One region of the Brenneria sp. L3-3C-1 genome, then DNA from elsewhere that is predicted to be linked to it. Evidence: riboswitches for the same ligand, from Rfam matches in the RefSeq annotation. Region 1 holds a riboswitch; each other region holds the start of a gene.

What was found. Region 1 has a riboswitch for thiamine pyrophosphate ahead of thiM (hydroxyethylthiazole kinase). Riboswitches for the same ligand answer to the same signal wherever they lie in the genome.
Region 2: another riboswitch for thiamine pyrophosphate. It lies ahead of thiB (thiamine ABC transporter substrate binding subunit); the one in region 1 lies ahead of thiM (hydroxyethylthiazole kinase).
Region 3: another riboswitch for thiamine pyrophosphate. It lies ahead of thiC (phosphomethylpyrimidine synthase ThiC); the one in region 1 lies ahead of thiM (hydroxyethylthiazole kinase).

The regions. Positions count from the first base shown of each region.
Region 1 covers NZ_JAEMHF010000015.1:17,485-19,750, reverse strand. Annotated here, with positions in the region: gene thiD (bifunctional hydroxymethylpyrimidine kinase/phosphomethylpyrimidine kinase) at 1-377, opposite strand, end outside; gene thiM (hydroxyethylthiazole kinase) at 374-1,168, opposite strand; TPP riboswitch at 1,202-1,293, opposite strand; gene cybB (cytochrome b561) at 1,618-2,172, shown strand.
Region 2 covers NZ_JAEMHF010000006.1:131,459-133,724, reverse strand. Annotated here, with positions in the region: gene sgrR (HTH-type transcriptional regulator SgrR) at 1-1,044, shown strand, start outside; TPP riboswitch at 1,082-1,190, shown strand; gene thiB (thiamine ABC transporter substrate binding subunit) at 1,271-2,257, shown strand; gene thiP (thiamine/thiamine pyrophosphate ABC transporter permease ThiP) at 2,233-2,266, shown strand, end outside.
Region 3 covers NZ_JAEMHF010000018.1:8,135-10,400, reverse strand. Annotated here, with positions in the region: gene thiC (phosphomethylpyrimidine synthase ThiC) at 1-1,547, opposite strand, end outside; TPP riboswitch at 1,659-1,800, opposite strand; gene rsd (sigma D regulator) at 1,940-2,266, opposite strand, start outside.

The DNA.
Region 1 (2,266 bases):
CGGATCGACGCCACCGCATCAGGCGACAACAGCGGATCGCCGCTTTTCGCCAGCATTACCGTATCCAGCACCACATAAGGCACTGCGTAATGACCTAAACGCTCGGCCACCGCCTCGACAATATCAGCCTGCGCCAACATCCCAATCTTGGCGCTGTCGATACGCACATCGCTCAATACCGAATCCAGTTGAGCCGTCACAAACGCCGGTTCAATCCGGTAGACCGACTGAACGCCCCGCGTATTTTGCGCCACCAGCGCGGTAATCACCGTAGTGCCGTAGGCTTCCAGCGCCGAGAACGTTTTCAGGTCGGCCTGAATTCCCGCCCCGCCGCTGGGATCGGTGCCGGCAATCGTTAACGCATTGATTCGCTTCATGCCAGATCCTCCGCGCGCAGATGATAGAGTTGGTCAAGAAACGCGGGGATAAAACTACCCGGCCCCTGAGACTGTCTTGATGCCTGTTCGCCCGCTCGCGACATCACACGGCAGGCCGTCGCCACATGCTGTAGCCGGTCGCCGTTCAGCGCGCAGAAAGCGGCAACCACGGCGGATAAGGCACAGCCGGTTCCCACCACGCGGGTCATGATGCTATCCCCGCCGCTAATCGCCCAGTCACGCTCACCATCCGTGACGTAGTCCACCTCGCCGGTGACCGCAACCACCGTAGCGATACGGCGCGCCAGCTCACGCGCCGCCGACAGCGCCGTAAACGAATCATTGGTGCTGTCCACGCCTCGCCCCTGCGTATTCAGCCCGGACAACGCCATAATTTCTGACGCATTACCGCGGATGGCCGCCGGTTTAAGCCGCAGCAGTTCACGGGCAAATTCAGTACGAAACGTCAGTCCGCCAACCGCAACCGGATCGAGCACCCACGGCGTCCCCGCCTGATTGGCGCTATTCACGGCCGCCAACATGGCCTTTGCGCGATCGCGCTCCAGCGTGCCGACGTTAATCAGCAGCGCATCGGCCAACGCGCTGAACTGTGCGGCTTCCGCGGGATCCACGACCATTGCCGGAGAGGCGCCTAACGCCAGTAAGACATTCGCCGTAAATGACTGTACGACATCGTTGGTCAGGCAGTGTACTAAAGGAGACGACACATAAAATTGCGTCAGCGACGCCGCCGCATGAGCAGCGGGTAAAGCGACAGGTTGAACGTTCATGATCCCCCCAACCGGCGAAGAAGACGGCAACCGGTCGGCGTACCGTGACTTCCCTCCGCTGGCATTATCCAGTTCAGGTAATACGGGTAATTTCTCAGCCCCAACGGGCACCCCGAGTCATTGATATCAAAATATTAACGCGCACAGACGGCACGGCCATCTGTCAGACACAGTATGTCCAACAAAGCGGGAAACAACAATCCATCCCCGGAGGCTTTTTTCGCCATCAGGCTGTTTTAGCCGCCCAGACAGGCAGCTACCTATCCACCGCTTCCCGCCAGAAACTAACAAATAACCGGGTAAATACCGGTAAAAAACAGGTGTACTCACCAGCGGGCAACCCCCCAATAAGTTTCTTAATCATTAAATTAATGTAAATGTTTTGGTTTCCCCCAGAAACAACAGGGTATTGTGATAGCGTTCACAGACTTTTAGAGATATTTGGAAGCATGAAAAAATCGGATCGTTTTTCGAATGTTCAAATAGCACTGCACTGGGGAGTATTTCTCCTGGTTATCGTCACCTATGCCACGATAGAGTTGCGTGGTCTGGCCCCGAGGGGATCGCTGGCCCGTCAGATTGTTATAGGCGCGCATTTCAGTTGCGGCTTTGCCATTTTGTTGTTGATGGTCGCCAGGCTGATTTATAAATTTACCCATCCGGCGCCAGCCATTGTGCCGCCGCCGGCCCTCTGGCAGCGTTACCTTGCCAACCTGTCACATTTTCTAATCTATGCGCTTTTTCTGGTCTTGCCGGTGCTGGGGTTATTATCACGCTATCTGCGCGGCAACGACTGGGCTATTTTTGGCATTGGTATGCCGGTCGCGTCGCCCGCCAATATCGAACTGGCGCGAAGCTTGATCGATCTTCACGAAACGCTGGCCCCGCTGGGATATTGGCTGATCGGATTACATGCGGCGGCAGCGTTGTTCCACCATTATTTCTTACGTGACAATACGTTGCTAAGAATGATGCCGGCCAAAAAAGATCGCTCCGCCACATAACCGTTTTGTTCGTCCGATATCCGCCAGGGCAACCTCGGCGGATACAAACCACGCCACTCGCTCCCTAATCCCGGAATGCAACCGCCGCCCCGAC
Region 2 (2,266 bases), on a different contig from region 1:
ACCCGGCTGACCACCATGCCATTGTTTGCCCATATCGAAAAAGTCACCTCGCCAATGCCTTTTGTGATTGATGTGCAACTGAGCAGCGCCGATTATTGGCTACCGTGGCTGCTTGGCAGCGTGCCGGCCATGATCCTGCCGCAGGAATGGCAAACCCTCCCCGATTTTGCCAGACGCCCCATCGGCACCGGCCCATACGCGGTGGTGTACAATAACAACAGTCAACTGAAGATAAGCGCCTTTGACGACTATTTCGGTTACCGGGCGCTGATTGATGAAGTCAATATCTGGGTACTCCCCGATGCCTCAGATGAGGTGCCGGTCTCGGTACAGCTCCAGTCGGATGACTCCGCCTATGACAAGCAGGAAAGCCGAATGGAAGAAGGCTGCTATTTTCTGCTGTTTGATCAGCGTTCTCCGCTCGCCGCTAAACCGGAAATTCGCCGCTGGCTCTGGCAAATCCTCAATCCTATCGCCTTGCTCAGCCGTGCCGGTACCCCTCATCAGCGAGACTGGTCACCCGCCTACAGCCTGCTGCCGCGCTGGCATCACCATCAGCAGGGCGAGCCGTTGCCGATGCCCCCGGGACTTAGGCAAATCACGCTGACGTTTTATCAGGAGCACCCCGAATACCAGATATTGAGTGACATCATGTCCAGACTGCTGGCGGAGCATGGCGTGAAACTGCATGTTCAAACCGTCAGCTACGAGTCTTGGTATCAGGGCGACGCCGAGAGCGATATCTGGCTCAGTAGCGCCAACTGCTACTTGCCGTTGGAGTTTTCGCTGTTCGCCATGCTGTACGAACTGCCGCTGCTGCAACACTGCCTGAGCGAAGATCTGCATTATGATGCTAGCCTGTGGCGCAGCAAAGCGCTGCCAATGGCGGAGTGGTGCGAAAAACTGGTCAGCAGCGGTCAGATGCACCCACTGCTGCATCATTGGCTGCAACTTCAGGGACAACGCAGTATGCGAGGTGTCCGCATGAACACTCTCGGCTGGTTTGACTTCAAATCCGCCTGGTTCGCGCCGCCGGAAAACTGAGAACCTTTCGCTACCCGCCGGAACGCTCTACAATAGGCCGTTCTCAACGGGGTGCGGAAAACGTTTGACGCGTTTTTTCGCTGAGAAAACACCCGTCGAACCTGATCCGGCTAATACCGGCGAAGGGATTTGAGAGTGTTCTCCGCTGACTCAAAGTCCTTTGCCACCCCATGATCCTCAGGAGTGCAAAGTGTTAAATACGTCATTATTAAAACATTCAGCCGCCATGCTGAAAAAAATCCTGCCTTGCCTGCTATTGGTGTCAATACCGGCGTTCGCCAAACCGGCACTTACGATCTATACCTACGACTCTTTCGCCTCTGAATGGGGACCCGGCCCGGTGATCAAAACCGCTTTTGAGAAAGAGTGTGAATGCGAACTGAACTTTGTGGCGCTGGAAGATGGCGCGTCATTGCTGAACCGCCTGCGTATGGAAGGGAAAAACAGCAAAGCGGATATCATTCTGGGGCTGGATAATAACCTGTTGCAGGCGGCGGAACAGACCGGGCTATTTACCCAACATCATATCGACACCACCGCGGCGGTAAATGTCCCCGGCGGCTGGAGCAATACGACGTTTGTTCCCTATGACTACGGCTATTTCGCATTTGTTTACAACCGGGAAAAGCTGAAGAATCCCCCCAAAAGCCTGCACGAACTGATCGACAGCACTGAGCCGTGGAAAGTGATCTATCAGGATCCGCGCACCAGTACCCCGGGCCTGGGTCTGCTGCTGTGGATGCAGCAAGTGTACGGCGAGCAGGCGCCCCAGGCGTGGCAGAAACTGGCGAAAAAAACCGTTACCGTCACGAAAGGCTGGAGTGAAGCCTATGGTTTGTTCCTGAAAGGCGAGGCCGATTTGGTGCTGAGCTACACCACCTCGCCGGCCTATCACCTCATTGAAGAGAAAAACGACCACTACGCCGCCGCAAACTTCAGCGAAGGGCATTACCTGCAAGTTGAGGTCGCCGGGCAACTTGCCGCCAGCAAAAACCCAGAACTGGCAAAACGTTTTATGCAGTTTATCCTGACCCCGACGTTCCAGCAGGCAATCCCCACCACCAACTGGATGTATCCGGTGATCAAGACCGATCTGCCGGCGGGCTTCGCCGCCCTTGCCGTACCGGAGAAAGCATTGCAATACAGCGCGCAACAGGTTGCAGAACAGCGGAATAACTGGATCCAGGCATGGCAACGCGCAGTCAGCCGCTGACTGCCGGAA
Region 3 (2,266 bases), on a different contig from region 1:
TCTTCTTTGTTAGGCAGCCCGAGGTGCTCTTTCGGCGTGACGTAACACAGCATGGCGCAGCCAAACCAGCCGATCATCGCCGCGCCGATCCCGGAGGTGAAGTGATCGTAACCGGGCGCGATATCGGTGGTCAGCGGGCCAAGCGTATAGAACGGCGCTTCATGGCAGTGTTCCAGCTCTTCGGTCATATTGCGGCGGATCATCTGCATCGGCACGTGGCCGGGGCCTTCGATCATCACCTGAACATCGTATTCCCAGGCAATTTTGGTCAGTTCGCCCAGCGTATGCAGTTCGGCGAACTGCGCTTCATCGTTGGCGTCCTGAATGGAGCCGGGACGCAGGCCGTCGCCTAGCGATAACGCCACGTCATAGGCGGCGCAGATTTCACAGATTTCGCGAAAGTGTTCATACAGGAAGCTTTCTTTATGATGCGACAGGCACCACTTCGCCATGATCGAACCGCCGCGCGACACAATACCGGTCAGCCGTTTGGCGGTCATGGGCACATAGCGCAGCAGCACGCCGGCATGGATGGTGAAGTAATCCACGCCTTGTTCGGCCTGCTCCAGCAGGGTATCGCGGAACATTTCCCAGTTCAGGTTTTCCGCCACGCCGTTGACTTTTTCCAGCGCCTGATAGATGGGAACCGTACCAATCGGCACCGGGCTGTTGCGCAGGATCCACTCGCGGGTTTCGTGAATATAACGCCCGGTGGACAGGTCCATCACGGTGTCGGCGCCCCAACGGGTGGACCACACCAGTTTTTCCACTTCTTCTTCGATGGAGGAGGTGACGGCGGAGTTGCCGATATTGGCGTTAACCTTCACCAGAAAATTACGGCCGATAATCATCGGTTCGGATTCAGGGTGGTTAATGTTGGACGGAATAATGGCGCGCCCGGCCGCCACTTCCTGGCGTACAAACTCCGGGGTAATGTTTTGCGGCAGGTTAGCGCCAAAGCTTTGCCCCGGGTGTTGTTGACGCAACACTTCGCCACGGATGCGTTCGCGCCCCATATTCTCGCGGATGGCGATAAATTCCATTTCCGGCGTAACGATACCCTGACGGGCGTAATGCAACTGGGTCACGCGTTTTCCGGCCTTGGCGCGCAGGGGACGAGGCAAATGCTCGAATCGGAGGTGGTCGAGGCCGGCATCGGCCAGACGTTGTTGCGTGAAGTCGGAACTGACGCCGGGCAGCGCTTCTGTATCGTTCCGTTCGGCAATCCAACCTGCCCTTAACTTCGCCAGGCCGACTCGGACATCGGGTTGCGACGCCGGATCGCCGTAAGGCCCCGCCGTATCATAAACCGGAATGGGTTCGTTGGGTTCATATTGGGGGGTGTCCTTGCCGCCGCCGATTAAGGTCGGGCTGAGCTGAATTTCACGCATGGGAACACGGATATCCTCACGTGGTCCTTCGAGATAAATGCGTCGGGAGTTAGGGAAGGCCATTCCTTGTAAATTATCAATAAATTGCTGCGCGGCGGCACGCAGTTCACGACGGCCGGTTTTAGGGGCAATAGGAGATAATGGTTCTGTAGACATAGCAAGTTCCTGTGATGCGTAAAGGGAAAATTGCTTGTCTGGAGTTCGGAGGGAGTAATAACAAAATTGATGCCATGAAAGTTAACGCATAGACGATGTCCAGGTTTCATCAGGCACATTACTCTTGTTCCCTTCGCAGGTATTAACCCGATCAGGTTCCGCGGATCCCGAATTAACGGTCTCAGCCTGCGCATCGCCATTTCCGGTTAAAACCTGGAAAATGGCAACGCGCTAGGCACTCCGACAAGATAGCCCTAGAATTAATGGGCTGATTACAACGATGACACTGTATGACGACAATGCGAGTATGTCAAAGTCAGGAACGCCTATCTGTGAAAGTAAGCCGCCACCCGAACATTAAAACGATGACTTTACTGAGAATAAAAAACAGATTAATGATCAAAAATCAGCCGAATCACCTTGTCTTCCAGCGAGAAGCGTTCAGCCAGGGTTTCCCCAACGCTGGACAACGCCTGCTGGAATTCAATGCAGTTATCATGATCGATGGCGGCCGCCAGATGGCTGTCGTACGATGCCATAATCCGCTGGGTATTGTGGGTTAAGGCCTGCTCGCACTGGCTGAAAAATGCCTGCTTCTGTTCGCTGAGCTCTCCCGCTTCGCGCAGCATCCGTTCATAGACGTGGAAATGGCCGATCGACAGGTAATCGACCAGCTTTTGGCAAAAGTCATCCAACGCGTCTTCATCCAGCAGAGAGTG